2 regions of the Caldalkalibacillus thermarum genome follow, and region 2 is predicted to be linked to the other one. Evidence: predicted binding sites of a transcription regulator. Region 2 holds the regulator's gene; the other holds the start of a gene.
The links. The regulator Rex, encoded in region 2, represses fermentation and respiration genes when NADH is low (regulators of the CRP and FNR family bind a similar motif). The targets are predictions, from matches to a motif close to TTGTGAAATATTTCACAA.

Region 1 (7,991 bases), on a different contig from region 2:
TGACGATACTGAAATTTTAGTACAAAAGAGAGCCACCATCAACTCCATCCCTGAAACGATGTCCGCCAAACGATGTCAGTCAACAGGCACCATAAAGGGGACCAGCCTCATGAAGCTGATCCCCCGTATTTACACCGCCTATAATAAATGCTGAATTAATTCAATGAGCACCAATACAAATTATATTACTCCTATATGTTGCCGCAGCACCGGAATCGCGTCAACAATATGTCGGTTAATGGCTAATTCTTCCGGTTCGAATCCAAGGGCCAATCCGATGAGCTGCGGGAGATGCAGAACAGGCATGGTAATATTGTCGCGGCATCCTTTTTGCGCATCGGGCTGGTACATATCGAGCTGCATCTGGCATAGAGGACAGGGGGTCACAATGCAATGGGCACCGGCCTTTTTCGGCGACAAGCAGTTTAACGCTGTCAGTCTCATCACTTCTTTTTCCGCTGGAAAAACAGCGTGGAAGCCGCAGCAGGCCAACCTTTGAGAAAATTCGACACTCTCCGCCCCAAGCGCTTCCACGACCATCTCCATCGAACGGGGATTCATATGGTTTTCAAATCCCAACACTTCTTGCGGCCGAATGATGTGACAGCCGTAAAAATTGGCAACCTTCAAGCCCTTGAGCGGTCTTTTTACTTTTGCCCTTAAATTTTCAAGGCCATAATCTTGAATAAGGGCCCACAACAAGTGGGTCACTTCACTTGTACCTTGATATTCCACATTTGCGCTGCTCAATCTTTGATTCGTTATTTCTTTCAGCTGTAGATTTTCATCGAGCGTTTTCTTTGCCGTCCGCAGCATAAGCGTGCAAGTGTTGCAAACGGTAAGCAGCGGCGCGTTCAGCTGTTCGGCCAAGGCGATGTTGCGCGCATTGATCGCCAGAGCCAATTGCTCGTCAACATCTTGTAAATGCGTTGCCCCGCAGCAAGTCCATCCTTCCAATTCAATCAATTCGATGCCTAAGGCGGAAGCGACCTTTTTGGTGGAAATCATCAATTCCGCTGCCGCCGATTCCAATGTACACCCGGGAAAGAAAGCGTATCTCATGATTTGCTTTCCTCCTCTACCTGTTGGTAAATTTTTCTTACCCCTTTAATCCCTTTCACCGCTTTAGGCAAACGAAGCGGGTTTATCTTTCCTTTGACTATCATGCGATAAGCAAAAGGAATTCGTTTGCGCAAGGTGGTGACCATGCCGTCCGTTTTAATGGGCAGCGTCATTTCGTTTAATCTTCCCCATTTTTTTACGTCATGATAAAATGCGTAGGCATGCCGGGCTCCCTGATTATGGACTTCGCCCATTTTCATGGTCTCTTTTCTTAGATAGGCGATTTCATCCGTTAATGGGATCTCTTTCGGACATTTTGAAACACATTGCATACAATGAATACATTTCCACAGCTCGTTTTCCAATACGGGCCTAATGTGTTCTTCAGGTGCGTTATCCCTTGAATCGACGGCAAAGCGGTAAGCTTTGTTTATGATGAACGGCTCCAAATAACCGCCGTCATTAATGGCAAGCTGGCCGCATTCGGAAGCACATATACCGCAAAGAATGCAATCGGTAGAGGAAGAGATTTTGGCAAATTGCTGCTTGCTTTGCCGAAACCCCTCTTCTATGCTTCCTTCCCTGGAAGGAAGCAGCCATGGCTTTATCTTTTTCATCTTTTCCATTTTTGGCTTCCAATCGACGACCAAGTCTCTGACCACGTCATAATTGCCCAGAGGTTCAAAGTATAATACAGATGTATCAAAGGTTTCGAGCAATTTATCCAAAGACGTTTTGCAGGCCAGGAAGGCATGACCGTTAACTTTGACACCGCAACTGCCGCAAATGGCATGCCTGCATGCGGAAGTAAAGTTTAACGTAGGATCAATTTCATCTTTGATTTTGGTTAATGCCCAGAGAATTGTCTTTCCTTTTTCATATGGAAGCCGATATTCTTGAACCCATGTATTAGTACCGTCATAGCGCCGAATTCGAAAAGTTATGTTTTCCATTAGTACTTTCTCTCCTCCGGTGGATATTTCGTAATTTTGACAGGAAGATACTTCAGTTCATAACGATCGCCTCGTTTATAAATTAGCGTATGCTTCAGAAAGTTCTCATCATCTCTTTGCGGATAGTCAGCCCTTGCATGGGAGCCTCTGCTTTCTTTCCGGTTTATTGCTCCTAGCACAACGGCTTTCGCCAGAGTTAGCAGGTTTCCGATTTCGACATAATGGACAAAAGCCGTATTGTAACGAAGGGCGGGATCGCCAATATACGCATGTTCATAATCGTTCAGCAGTTGATCGATCGTCTCCAGGGCAACCCTCATTTCTTGCTCATGACGGAAAATGCCGACATAATTCCACATCACTTCCGCCATTTTGTTGCGTATATCGACCAGACGAATACCTGAAGTTTTATTGCGCATAGTTGCAAACTTGCTCTCCCATTTTTTTGCCTCTTTAATCACCAAAGTTTCGAGGCCAAACGGGCGCTTCCTCGCACTTTCGCGCGCGCCGATGCCGGCATACTTGCCAAACAGCACGACATCCGCCACGGAATTACCGCCCAGACGGTTTGCCCCGTGAATGGAAACACAGGCGCATTCGCCGGCGGCATGAATCCCTTCCACGGGCGTTGCCAATGTGGTGTAATCGCTGACATGTATACCGCCCATCATATAATGGCAGCTCGGGCGGATCGGAACCGGCTCATCGATGAGATCGACGCCTTCGAAATCCATAGCCAGCTCCCTTACTTGCGGCAGACGTTCCATAATTTTTTCCTTACCCAAATGTCTCAGGTCCATCAGCACGTATGCTTCCAAACCTTGGCCGAAACCACGCCCTGCTTTAATTTCCATCTCGATGGACCGCGACACCAGGTCGCGCGGGGCCAGCTCCATTTTTTCCGGGGCATAGCGTTTCATAAAACGTTCGCCCTCCCTGTTGATCAAATAGCCTCCCTCGCCCCGGCAAGCTTCCGACAGCAAAATGCCTGTAGAAGCCAATCCAGTCGGATGAAACTGCACAAATTCAGGGTCTTTTAACGGAATGCCGGCGTTGAAGCAGGCGGCCGTCCCGTCGCCGGTCATGTTGATGGCGTTGGTCGTACGGTTCCAGTAAATGCGGCCAAACCCGCCCGTCGCGATCACAACCGCTTTGGCCAGAAAAGGGTGAATTTCGCCCGTTTTGATATTCATCGCGACCAGTCCATGAAACGTTTCGTCCGCCACGACAAGCGACAGCAAAAACCATTCGTCCAAAAACTCAACGTTGTTTTTCAGGCATTGTTCGTATAAGGCATGCAAAATCACGTGGCCGGTTTTGTCCGCCGAATAGCACGTTCTAGGACTTGAAGCGCCGCCAAACGGACGCTGGGCGATTCTTCCGTTTGGATCACGGGAGAAAGGAACGCCGTAATAATCCAGTTCCGAGATGATAGCGGGCATGTTGGCGGTAAAAAATTCAACCGCATCCTGATCCGCCAAAAAATCGCTTCCTTTCACCGTGTCTCTAAAATGCTTCTCGGGGGAGTCTGTTGCGTCCCGGTAACCCATCGCCGCGTTGATGCCACCTTGAGCCGCGCCCGTGTGGGAACGCGTGGGGAATATTTTCGACAAGCAGGCCACGCGCAAATTCTTGTCTTTACTCGCATAAAGAGCGGCCATCATACCCGCTCCCCCGGCGCCGACAACGATCACATCGTACTTCAACATCTGCATTCACTCCTGTTCCAACGTCTGTTCTTCGATTCTGTATTGTTTGACGCCTATTTCATACAGGTCGTTTCCTTCGCAGTCGACAGCGACAATGCAAGGATAGTTTTCGACTTCCATCCGGCGAATCGCTTCCGGACCCAGTTCCTCGTAAGCCACGACTTCCACCTTTTTGATCGTGTCCGCAATCAGGGCGGCGGCCCCGCCGATAGCCGCAAAATAAACCGCGCCGTACTTTTTCATTGCGGCAATCACTTCCCTGCTTCTCGGCCCTTTGCCGATCATCCCTTTAAGTCCTTGCTCCATCAAGGCCGGCGAATAAGCGTCCATTCGCCCGCTGGTGGTCGGTCCGCACGAACCGATGACTTTTCCAGGCTTGGCCGGGGTTGGTCCCGCATAATAAATCACCTGATTTTTCAGATCGACAGGCAGCGGTTTGTTTTCTTTAAGAGCATCGACCATCCTTTGATGAGCCGCATCTCGCGCCGAATAGATAACGCCTGTAATCGTAACTTGATCGCCGGCTTTTAAAGATCGGATCTGTTCGTCAGTCAATGGAGTCGTTAACTTCTTTACCGTGCTCATTTCTTTTCCTCCCTTATAACACAGCCTCTTTATGGCGCGCCGCATGGCAGTTCAAGGTGACACAGACAGGCAGCATCGCGATGTGAGTCGGATAGGTTTCGATGTGAACGGCCAAAGCTGTCACTTTTCCTCCAAAGCCCTGAGGCCCAATGCCAAGCTTATTGATTCTTTCAAGCAATACTTTTTCCACTTCCGCGTACTCTTTGTTGGGGTGGGGCTGCCTCACATCCCTGACCAGCGCTTTTTTGGCCAGAAGGGTGCATTTATCCATCGTCCCGCCTATACCGACGCCGACAATCACCGGCGGGCAAGGGTTGCCGCCCGCTTGTGTGACGGTGTTTACAACAAAGTCCATCACCCCGTCCAATCCTTCCGCCGGTTTGCACATTTTCACCGCTCCCATGTTTTCGCTTCCGGCGCCTTTGGGCATCACCTGGATTTTAAGTTTATCGCCAGGCACGATTTCGGTATGAATCACCGCGGGGGTGTTGTCGCCAGTATTATGCCGGTAAAGAACCGGATCTGCGACAACCGATTTTCTTAAATAACCGTCTTTATATCCTTGCCGAACTCCTTCGTTAATCGCTTCGTTTAGAGCACCGCCCACAATACGAACGTCTTGTCCTATCTCCACGAAAATGACCGCTATTCCGGTGTCCTGGCACATTGGCACCAGTTCTTCCCGGGACAGATGCACGTTTTTCAAGATTTTCTCCAAACTGTATCGGCCAAAATGCGATTCTTCCACAGACAACCCCTTCCGCAAAGCTTGCTCCACATCTTTAGGCAAATCGCAGGCAGCCTCGATACATAGTCTTCTTACCGTCTTTATCACTTGTTCTGCCGAGATTTCACGCATCTTTTTTCCCCCTTCCAGTCATATCTGCCATTTGCAACAGCGAGACAGGTTCGCCGCACTTAACACAGATGAAAAACGGAACGCTCAACTCGTATTCGTCATCAGCTACATGGTAAAGTTCAATCCGAAATTCCTTGACCACCTTCGCCGAACAACAGGGAGATTCCACCCCATTCATCAGCACCGCCACTTACATCACCTCCTTAAGGAAAAAACGCTCTTACCAAAGTCCTAACAATTTCCACCACAGCCCGCCGATTCCCAACCAGACAAGGATATGAATGATCGAGATAAGGAAGCCGATGGACCACCATTTATTTTGACTGACATAGCCGGTGCCAAAAAACACCGGAGCGGGCCCGCAGCCGTAATGCGTAGTGCATGCGAACAAACTGCTGAAGAAACCGAGAACCAGAGCGGACAATAAGGGCGGCGCTCCTGCCGCAACTAATACAGCTAAAAATGCCCCGTACATCGCACTGACATGAGCTGTATTGCTGGCAAAGAAATAGTGTGAATAGAAGTACACTAGAGCTAAGACAATAAGTGCGACTACCCAAGACATGCCGGACACACTGCCTTCCATTATTCCACTAAACCATGGAATGAAGCCGAGCTGATTTAAAAAGGTGGCCATCATGACGAGGGCCGCAAACCAGACCAGCGTATCCCATGCCCCTTGTTCATTTTTGATGTCTGACCAGGACAAAACCTGAAGCAAAAGCAACGCGCACAATCCGATAAAAGCGGTCGTGGTCGCGTCGATCCCCACTTTTGTTCCGAAAATCCAAAGGCAGAGGATAAGGAAAAACACGCCGACCATATACCATTCCGATCTTTTCAACGGCCCCATTTCCGCCAACTTCTGTTTGGCCAGTTCTGCCGCGCCAGGCGTTTCTTTAATTTCGGGCGGATAAATTTTGTAAATCACAAGCGGGATAAGGATCAAACTTACAATGCCGGGAACAAATGCTGCGACCATCCACCCGGTCCAGGAAATGGTTTCTCCCGTAATTTCAGCCGCAATGCTCACCACTAATGGGTTGGCTGCCATGGCAGTCAGAAACATCGCCGATGTAATCATATCGCCCTGAAAGGCCACTTTGGTCAGGAAAGAACCGATTTTTCTTTCCGTTCCGTCTTCGACCCGGGAACCGTACGCTTCGGACAACGAGCGGATAATCGGCAACACAATCCCTCCCGCCCGGGCAGTATTGGACGGCATCGCCGGCGCCAAAAGCAGATCGCTGAACAGCAAGGCATACGAAAGCCCAAGCGTCTTTTTGCCAAATTTCATAACGAAAAAGTAAGCCACTCTCGAACCGAGTCCCGTTTTAATAAACCCTCGGGAAACAAAGAAGGCGATGACGATCAGCCATATGACGGAATTACTGAAACCGCTCAGTGCGTCGTCTATCGTCAGCGTTTTGGTCAATACGGTCGCCGTCAGACCGAAAATAGCCACAACTCCCATCGGCATGGGCTTAATGATAAGCCCGACAATCGTAGCTACAAATATGGCGAAAAGCTGCCATGCTTCCTTTTCCAATCCAGCCGGGGGAGCAATATTCCAAATACCAATCCCAATCGCTAACGTGATCAATAAAGGAATAAGCTTCACATCGCTTTTTGTCGTCATTTTCTGTCACTCCCTTTGTCCATTCATTTGTCCATTCAAGTTGCACGATCAACAAAGCTGAATTGTGAATTATTTCACATATAACTTTTAAAAAATCGTTCCCCTCTTATAGCCATGATCCTTCACTCTGTAAACACCTATCAAGCTGGCCTGTTAGTGATTAGACTGTTGTCCTTTTCCCAGTCAGGATCAAATAGGCCCGCTGAATGCCCTTATCTGTTGGCGGGCGTACGTCTGCCAAAGGATAATGAAGTCCCAACGCACGCCACTTATGAACACCGAGCTGATGATAAGGGAGAATCTCTATTTTTTGCACATTGGGCAATGTCTTGATAAATTGACCAAGACGGACTAAATCAAGTTCATCATCGGTATAACCTGGCACAAGCACATGCCGGATCCAAACAGGCGTTTCCTTTTCCGCAAGGTAACGGGCAAAATCTAAGATGTGAGCATTGGACCGTCCGGTGAGGCATCGGTGCTTGGCCTCATCAATATGCTTCAGGTCAAGGAGGACCAGATCGGTGACCTCCAGCAAACGATCTATGATCTGGCGCTGTACCCCATGGCCGGTGAAACAACCCCCTGAGGTGTCCAAAGCAGTATGAATGTCCCGCTCCTTACATCCCTTGAACAGTTCTGCCACAAATTCGGCTTGCAACAGCGGTTCACCTCCAGAGACAGTGACACCACCACCGGAAAAAGTCATGTAAGGGACGTACCCTTCCATATCTTGCAGCAATTCCTCTCTCGTGACTGTCTTTCCTCCCTTCAAGTCCCAAGTATCTGGATTGTGGCAGTATTGGCAGCGCAGCAAGCACCCTTGCATAAACACCACATAGCGGATGCCAGGACCATCAACGGTCCCGCAAGTTTCAACGGAATGGATACGTCCTCTTACCATGGCATGCTCAACTCCTCAATTTAATGGTTACATCTGTTCATGGAAGGTCCGCTTCAACACATCTAACTGTTGTTCCCTGGTCAATTTAATAAAGTTAACGGCATATCCAGAGACGCGGATGGTCAGTTGAGGATATTTTTCTGGATGTTCCATCGCATCCCGCAATGTTTCCCGATTGAGCACATTCACATTAATGTGGTGTGCCTGTTGGCTCATATAACCGTCCAAAAGCCCTTTCAGATTGTGGACGCGGTCTTCCTCTTCTCTGCCCAGGGCTTTG
Region 2 (7,991 bases):
CTTTCGGTTAAGGCGCCAGCCATTGTACAAAAATTACGAGGACATGGCCCAGCATAACCTGTGGATGACAGGATTTCGCACCATGATCGTTGGTGCGCTGGTCATTTTAATGGCTAACGATTCCGGTATTGTGGCAGCGGCGACAACGATCATTTTTCTGGCATTCCCCTTTATTTTCCTGCGCTTTAACCGCCATTCCATCCGTGCAGATTCCACTTCTTCAGGTTTGGCTTAACCTGCCGGTTAGTTCGTGTTAAGATAAAAGAGATCTCTGTAACCCATCTCAGTTATAAATTTCTGGCGATAAAGGAGGGCGTCTGATGAGCACGAAGCTTGAATGGATGAAGGACAAGTTTGAATGGCTGAAAGAAATTGACGGTCAGCTGTGGCTCGTGGAAGATGAGAAGGAAAATTTGAGATTACACTACCGGGTTAGAGAAGTCATCCATGCTGAACAATCTCCCTTTCAGCATGTGATGATTGTGGATACATACGAATTTGGGCCGACGCTTGTTTTAGACGGTGTGATCCAAACCACATCCAGAGATGGCCATATTTATAATGAAATGATCACCCACATTCCCCTTTTAACCCACCCCAATCCAAAGCGGGTATTAATCATCGGGGGTGGTGACTGCGGAGCGGCCCGTGAAGTATGTAAATACGCACAGGTGGAGCACATTGACATGGTTGAAATTGATGAATTAGTGGTCAAGGTCTCAAAACAATATTTAACTGAGGTGTCAGGCAACTTGTCGGATCCCCGTGTTCGCTTTATCTATGAAGATGGGACCGCCTTTGTTAAAAATCAAAACAGTACGTATGATGTGGTTATTGTGGACTCCTCTGATCCCATTGGTCCGGCTGAACAGCTATTTTCTTACGAGTTTTACCGTGATATAGAGCAGGCACTTAAACCAGACGGGTTGATGGTGTGCCAGAGTCAGTCCCCCATTTTTCATATGGATGTCCTGAAGCAGACCTATGAACGAATCAGCAAGCTTTTCCCGATTGCCCGCGTTTATCAAGCTGTGGTGCCCACTTATCCGGGGGGATTGTGGAGTTTTACCCTTGGTTCGAAAAAGTACTGGCCAGAGCAGTTGGAGGACAAGTGGAATAAAGAGGCCAAGTATGTCAACAAAGGAATCCTCAAAGCCTGTTTCCATCTCCCCGAATCTGTACGTCAGGCGTTGGGGGTGTGAAACAAAACGGGTAGCTGGTCAAGAGCGGCTACCCATTTTTTCTTGGTTAACTTGAAATGTTCACTCAGGACAGTTTCTCCTCCAGTTCTGCCCATTCTTCCAAGAGCTGATCCAAGGTGTGCTGTGCGGCATCAATTTCCCGTTGAACCTTATCAGCTTTATGGTAATCTCGGTACACATCAGGAGAGTAAAGTTGTTCCTCTAAATTTTTAATGGCAGCTTCAGTTTGCTCGATCTCACGCTCCAGCTGTTCTTTGCGCCGTTTAAGCCGCCTTAATTCCCGCTGACGCGCCTTTTCCACTTCAAAACTGGCTTGCTGTGTTTTGCCCGGCGCTTTTGGATCCTGAGCTTGACGGAGCTCTCTCAGTTCCGCCTGTTCTTGTCTCTTCTCAACATAGTAATCGTAGTTGCCCAGGTACATCTCTGCTCCGTTGGCCGTCAAGGCCAATACCTTATTGGCCAGGCGGTTCAGAAAATAACGGTCATGGGAGACGAATAAGATGGTTCCGGGAAACTCAGCCAAGGCTTGCTCTAGTACCTCTTTGGCGTAAATGTCCAAGTGGTTGGTCGGTTCATCCAGGACCAAAGTATTGGCTTGTTGCAACATTAATTTCGCCAAGGCCAGTCTGGCCCGTTCCCCGCCGCTTAAGGCCGAGACGGATTTATCCACGTCCTCTCCGCTAAACAGAAATTGCCCCAGGATGGAGCGCACCTCTTTCTCAGGGAGATGGGGATAGTCATCCCATAGTTCAGCCAGTACCGTTTTATGGGGATGAAGCTTGTCATGTTCTTGGGCGAAATAACCGAATGTCACATGAGCCCCAATCTGAATCTTCCCAGCCAGTTTGGGTTGTTGGCCAATAATGGTCTTTAAAAGTGTGGTTTTGCCAATCCCATTAGGACCCACAATGGCAATCCGGTCACCGCGGTTGGCACGGAAGGAGATATGGCGGGCCAGCACATGTTCCGTGTCATAGCCGATGCTTAAATCTTCCACTTGCAGCACATCATAACCACTGGGACGTTTAACTTCAAAGCGGAAGCGGGCGGTTTTCTGCTCTGTGCGCGGGCGCTTAAGCTCTTCCATTTTGTCCAGCATTTTGCGTCTGGACTGGGCCCGCTTAGAAGTGGAAGCCCGGGCAATATTCCGCTGAATAAATGCTTCCGCACGGGCAATGTCTTGCTGCTGGATGCGGTATTGTTTTAACTGCTGGGCGATCCGCTGTTCTTTTTGTCTTATAAAAGCGGAATAATTACCTTGATACCTGGTGATTTTGGTCTCGTGCAGTTCAAAGATTGCCGTGGTTAACTGGTCCAAAAAGTAGCGGTCATGGGAGACGATCAGCAGGGCACCGGGGTAGGACAATAAATAGTGCTCCAGCCAGGACAGGGTTTCCAAATCTAAATGGTTGGTCGGCTCATCTAACATTAAAAGATCCGGCTCTTTAAGCAGCAGCTTGGCCAAGGCCAAGCGCGTCTTTTCCCCTCCGCTCAAAGCGGACACCGGTTCCGCATAATCTTTATGGGCAAACCGCAATCCGTGCAGGACGTTGCGAATCTTGGCTTCATATTGGTATCCGCCCCGGTTTTTAAAAGCTTCTTGGGCCTCGCTGTAACTTTCAAGCAACTGCTTGTAATGCTTCTGATCCCGGCGAAGCTCAGCTTGGGACATCAGCTGCTCCATCTGGCGCAAACGCTTTTCCTCTTCAATGAGCGGCTGAAAAACGGTAAGCATTTCCTCCCAGATCGAGCGGGATGAGTCGAGTCCTGCATCTTGGGCCAGGTAACCCACTGTCACATCTTTAGGGCGGTAAATCTCCCCGCTGTCATAAGAGGTCTCGCCAATCAGGATTTTGAGCAAGGTTGATTTGCCGGCACCATTGGGACCAACCAGTCCGATCCTGTCTTTAGCTTGTATGTCTAGGGATATGTCTGTCAGCACTGGCAGGCCGGCATAAGTTTTGGTCAAACGGTGCGTCCTGAGCATCAGCATGTCTATCACCTCATACTCCTTACAGTGTACCTGAGGGGCTCAGACCGTTCAAGCGTGGTCAAAGACAGGGAGTTTTTAGGCCTACGCATTTGTTCAAAAAAAGTTCACCATTTTTTAAGCTAGAATTGGCATCACGGCAAGACAAGCAAATGTGAAATGATGTACAATATAATAAAGAAGCGTGTAGGGGTGTAACGTGTGGGTATGATTAACACGTGGATCTGGCAAGACATGAGGAGGTCCGGCTAAACCATGTCATCGTTTACCCATTTTAATGAACAGGGACGGGCAAGGATGGTGGATGTCTCCCATAAACCGGAAACGAAGCGGACAGCCGTCGCCTTTAGCCAAGTTCAAATGCCCCTTGATGTATTGGAGCACATTGAACAAGGCAAAGTGAAAAAGGGGGATGTCCTGGGTGTTGCCCAAGTGGCCGGTGTGATGGCGGCCAAAAATACGGCCCAGTGGATTCCCATGTGCCACCCGTTGCCGTTGACAGGCATCGACATTCACTTTGAGCCGGTACGGCAAGAGGGGCAGGCTGTGATTAAAATCTATGCGGAAGTGAAAACAACGGGGAAAACGGGTGTAGAAATGGAAGCACTTACAGCCGCGCAGGCAGCCGCCCTGACTATTTATGATATGTGTAAGGCCTTGGATAAGGGATTGGTGATTGGCCCCACTTACCTGCTGAAAAAAACAGGGGGCAAAAGCGGAGATTTCGAGAGGGAGGAACTTTAAGATGTGGAAAGTGGCCATTGTCGTAGCCAGCAATAAAGCCTCACGGGGTGAGCGGGTTGATGACAGCGGTCCGGTTGTCAAGGACGTGTTAACCCAGCACCTTGACGCCGAGGTGATTGCTTACCGTATTTTGCCGGACTGTATTGAAACCCTGAAGGAGAATATGATTGAGATTACAGACCGTTATCAGGTGGACCTTTTGGTCACGGTGGGCGGTACGGGATTAAGTCCGGATGATGTCACCCCTGAAGCGACCAGTCAAGTGATTGACCGCGTCGTTCCCGGGATGGCTGAAGAAATGCGGCGCAAAGCGATGAAAGCGTCCCGGTTGGCCATGTTTACCCGCGCCATTTGCGGCACCCGGGGAAATTCGCTCATTATTAATCTTCCCGGAGCGGTTCAAGATGCCCAAACCTGCCTGGAAGCCATTATCGATCAGTTGCCTAACGCTTTAACCATTTTACGTGGGGAGGAAGGGGCCAATAGCTGATGAGTGAGCAGCGGATTCCTCAAGCCACAGCCAGGCGGCTGCCCTTGTATTACCGGGTGCTCGAAAATGTCAAAAGAGCGGGAAAGCAACGCATTTCATCAACGGAACTGAGCAAGGCTGTTAAAATAGATGCCGCTACGATCCGGCGTGATTTTTCCTACTTTGGGGCGCTGGGCCGTAAAGGATACGGCTACAACGTGGAGTATTTATTGACTTTTTTTCGGAAAATCTTAGAACAGGATGATAAAACGGGGGTTGTGCTGGTCGGGGTAGGCAATCTTGGCATGGCTTTGTTGCATTATAACTTCCAAAAGAGCCATAACATCAAAATCATGAAGGCCTATGATGTTGATCCAAAGAAGATTGGACAAACCATTGCCGGCATTCCCATTTATTCGATGGATGACCTCAAGGAAGGGAGCTTGGCGGATACCCCCATTGCCATTTTAACCGTTCCGGCCCAGGTGGCCCAGGTGACAGCTGACCGCCTGATCGAAGCAGGGATCAAGGGCATCCTTAATTTCACTCCGGCCAGAATTGATGTGCCTGAACATATTCGCTTGCACAATATTGATTTAACCATTGAACTGCAAACCTTGATTTACTTCTTAAAACATTATCCTTTACCTGCAGGGGAGCAGGAAGCAGAATAATTGGAGGGATAAACATGGGAACCATCGGACCTGTCAGTTTAATCTTGATCATTTTAGTGGCTTTATTACTGTTTGGACCAAGCAAATTGCCTGAACTGGGCCGGGCCTTTGGTAAAACGTTGCGTGAATTTAAAAATGCCACCAATGGTTTGGTTGACGATGAGAAACCTAAACAAACGGAAGAGAAAAATGAGCGTTAAACAAGTGTTTAATTGTAAATGCCCGACGCCGGAGGATGAGCAACATGGATCAAGAACAACGCTCCATTCCTAAACATATTAAACGAACCAACATGAACCGCCAGAAAAGTTATGACATGACTGTCATGGAGCATATTGGTGAGTTGAGAAGAAGGGTCATTTATATTTTGATCCTTTTTCTTGTGTCCATGGTTATCGGGTTTTTCCTGGCTGATGATGTGATTCAATATATGCAGAAGCAAGCGGAGGCTGCCCAGATTCCCTGGGTGGTCATCGGGCTGACCGATGCCTTTAAAGTCTTTTTGCTGTTCTCCATTGTCGTTGGCCTGGTGCTCACCTTCCCCTTTGCTTTATATCAAATCTGGGCCTTTGTCAGCCCAGGCTTGACCGATAAGGAACGCAAAACGACCCTTGCTTTCATACCGGGGGCTTTTGCCTTGTTTATCGTGGGCTTAGCCTTTGGTTATTTTTGGCTGTTCCCCTTTGTCATGCAGTTTATGACAGGCATAGCCCAACAGCTTGGTGCGGAAGAAATGTACGGTATGATCCATTATTTCCGGTTTATGTTTACTTTGGTCGTTCCCTTTGGGTTTATCTTTCAAATGCCGCTTTTGATGCTCTTTCTGACACGCCTGGGTGTGATTTCCCCGCCCGTCCTGAAACGGATCCGCAAATATGCCTACTTTGCCCTGTTTGTGATCGCGGCACTCATTACACCTCCTGAGCTGCTTTCCCACCTTGTGGTGACCGTGCCACTCATTATATTGTATGAGATCAGCGTATGGTTTTCTCAATGGACTTACCGTCGGATGCATAAACGACAATCAAGAAGGATAAACTCATAAGTGTGTACAGCATAAACATTTGAGCTGTTAAATGCTTAAATGAAGATGAAAAAAGACCAAAAAAGGGACTTGCAAAACTAGAATAAAATGATTAATATATTAGGTGTTAGCACTCGTAAAAGGTGAGTGCTAACAAGCCAAGTTCACTATTAATCCATTTAAAGGAGGGCATTTGACATGTTGAAGCCACTGGGCGATCGTGTGGTTATTGAGCCGATTGAAAAAGAAGAAACAACTGCTAGCGGTATTGTGCTTCCTGACACGGCTAAAGAAAAGCCGCAAGAAGGTAAAGTTGTCGCTGTTGGCAGCGGCCGTTTAGAAAACGGTGAGCGTATTCCTTTGGAAGTTAAAGAGGGCGATCGCGTCATTTTTTCCAAATATGCTGGAACGGAAGTTAAAATTGATGACAAAGAGTTATTAATTATGCGTGAGAGCGATATCCTGGCCATTTTAAGCTAACCTGGAGCTTTTGGGGACCATCAGGTCATGGAATGGAGCGTAAAATAAAAAATACTACATACAGGAGGCGAAAGTAATGGCAAAACAAATTAAATTCAGTGAAACAGCACGTCGGGCCATGTTGCGCGGTGTTGATGCATTGGCAGATGCCGTTAAAGTGACCCTCGGACCCAAAGGGCGCAACGTTGTGCTGGAAAAGAAATTTGGCTCTCCTCTTATTACCAACGACGGTGTCACCATTGCCAAAGAAATTGAGCTGAAGGACCCGTTTGAAAACATGGGTGCTAAACTGGTTGCTGAAGTGGCCAACAAAACCAACGATGTGGCTGGTGACGGTACAACCACCGCTACTGTTCTGGCCCAGGCCATGATCCGCGAAGGATTGAAAAACGTTGCAGCCGGCGCTAACCCCATGGGGCTGAAACGGGGGATTGAAAAGGCCATCAACGCAGCTGTTGAAGAAATCAAAAAGATTTCTAAACCGATTGAAGGCAAATCTTCCATTGCTCAAGTAGCTGCCATCTCCGCTGCTGACGAAGAAATCGGCCAACTGATTGCCGAAGCTATGGAAAAAGTGGGTAATGACGGGGTTATTACGGTTGAAGAATCCAAAGGTTTTGCTACTGAATTAGAAGTTGTTGAAGGTATGCAATTTGACCGCGGTTATGTCTCTCCTTACATGGTAACAGACACGGACAAAATGGAAGCTGTCCTTGAAAATCCGTACATCTTAATCACTGATAAGAAAATCTCCAACATCCAAGAAGTATTGCCGATCCTGGAGCAAGTGGTACAGCAAGGCAAGCCGCTGTTGATCATTGCTGAAGATGTGGAAGGGGAAGCACTGGCCACATTAGTGGTTAACAAGCTGCGTGGTACCTTCAACGCTGTAGCTGTTAAAGCACCTGGTTTTGGTGATCGACGCAAAGCCATGCTTGAAGATATCGCTATCCTGACTGGCGGTCAAGTCATCACTGAAGACCTTGGCTTGGAGCTGAAATCTGCCCGCATTGACCAGCTGGGTCGCGCTGCTAAAGTTGTGGTCAGCAAAGAGCACACCACCATTGTTGAAGGACATGGCGACTCCGACAAAATTACTGCACGCGTGAACCAAATCCGCGCTCAACTGGAAGAAACCACTTCTGAATTTGACAAAGAAAAATTACAAGAGCGCTTAGCCAAACTGGCCGGTGGTGTGGCTGTAATCAAAGTGGGTGCTGCCACCGAAACTGAGCTGAAAGAGAAGAAGCTGCGCATTGAAGACGCTCTGAACTCTACCCGTGCAGCTGTTGAAGAAGGGATTGTCTCCGGTGGTGGTACGGCTCTGGTTAACGTCATTCCGGCTGTTGAGAAGCTGGAAGTTGAAGGCGATGAGAAAACAGGTGTGAACATTGTGCTGCGTGCTCTT

Region 1: IEW48_RS10490 (anion permease) is a predicted target of Rex. The motif match lies at 6,870-6,887, and genes of this name have one in related genera.

The regions. Positions count from the first base shown of each region.
Region 1 is NZ_BMKZ01000024.1:34,919-42,909, reverse strand. Features, by position in the region: gene IEW48_RS10520 (CoB--CoM heterodisulfide reductase iron-sulfur subunit B family protein) at 181-1,062, opposite strand; gene IEW48_RS10515 (succinate dehydrogenase/fumarate reductase iron-sulfur subunit) at 1,059-2,015, opposite strand; gene IEW48_RS10510 (FAD-binding protein) at 2,015-3,724, opposite strand; gene IEW48_RS10505 (Fe-S-containing hydro-lyase) at 3,731-4,309, opposite strand; gene IEW48_RS10500 (fumarate hydratase) at 4,323-5,168, opposite strand; gene IEW48_RS10495 (hypothetical protein) at 5,161-5,358, opposite strand; gene IEW48_RS10490 (anion permease) at 5,389-6,807, opposite strand; gene pflA (pyruvate formate-lyase-activating protein) at 6,968-7,711, opposite strand; gene pflB (formate C-acetyltransferase) at 7,739-7,991, opposite strand, start outside.
Region 2 is NZ_BMKZ01000021.1:25,294-33,284, reverse strand. Features, by position in the region: gene IEW48_RS09680 (hypothetical protein) at 1-235, shown strand, start outside; gene speE (polyamine aminopropyltransferase) at 342-1,202, shown strand; gene IEW48_RS09670 (ABC-F family ATP-binding cassette domain-containing protein) at 1,267-3,195, opposite strand; gene moaC (cyclic pyranopterin monophosphate synthase MoaC) at 3,448-3,936, shown strand; gene IEW48_RS09660 (MogA/MoaB family molybdenum cofactor biosynthesis protein) at 3,938-4,426, shown strand; gene IEW48_RS09655 (redox-sensing transcriptional repressor Rex) at 4,426-5,079, shown strand; gene IEW48_RS09650 (twin-arginine translocase TatA/TatE family subunit) at 5,094-5,279, shown strand; gene tatC (twin-arginine translocase subunit TatC) at 5,324-6,124, shown strand; gene groES (co-chaperone GroES) at 6,302-6,583, shown strand; gene groL (chaperonin GroEL) at 6,660-7,991, shown strand, end outside.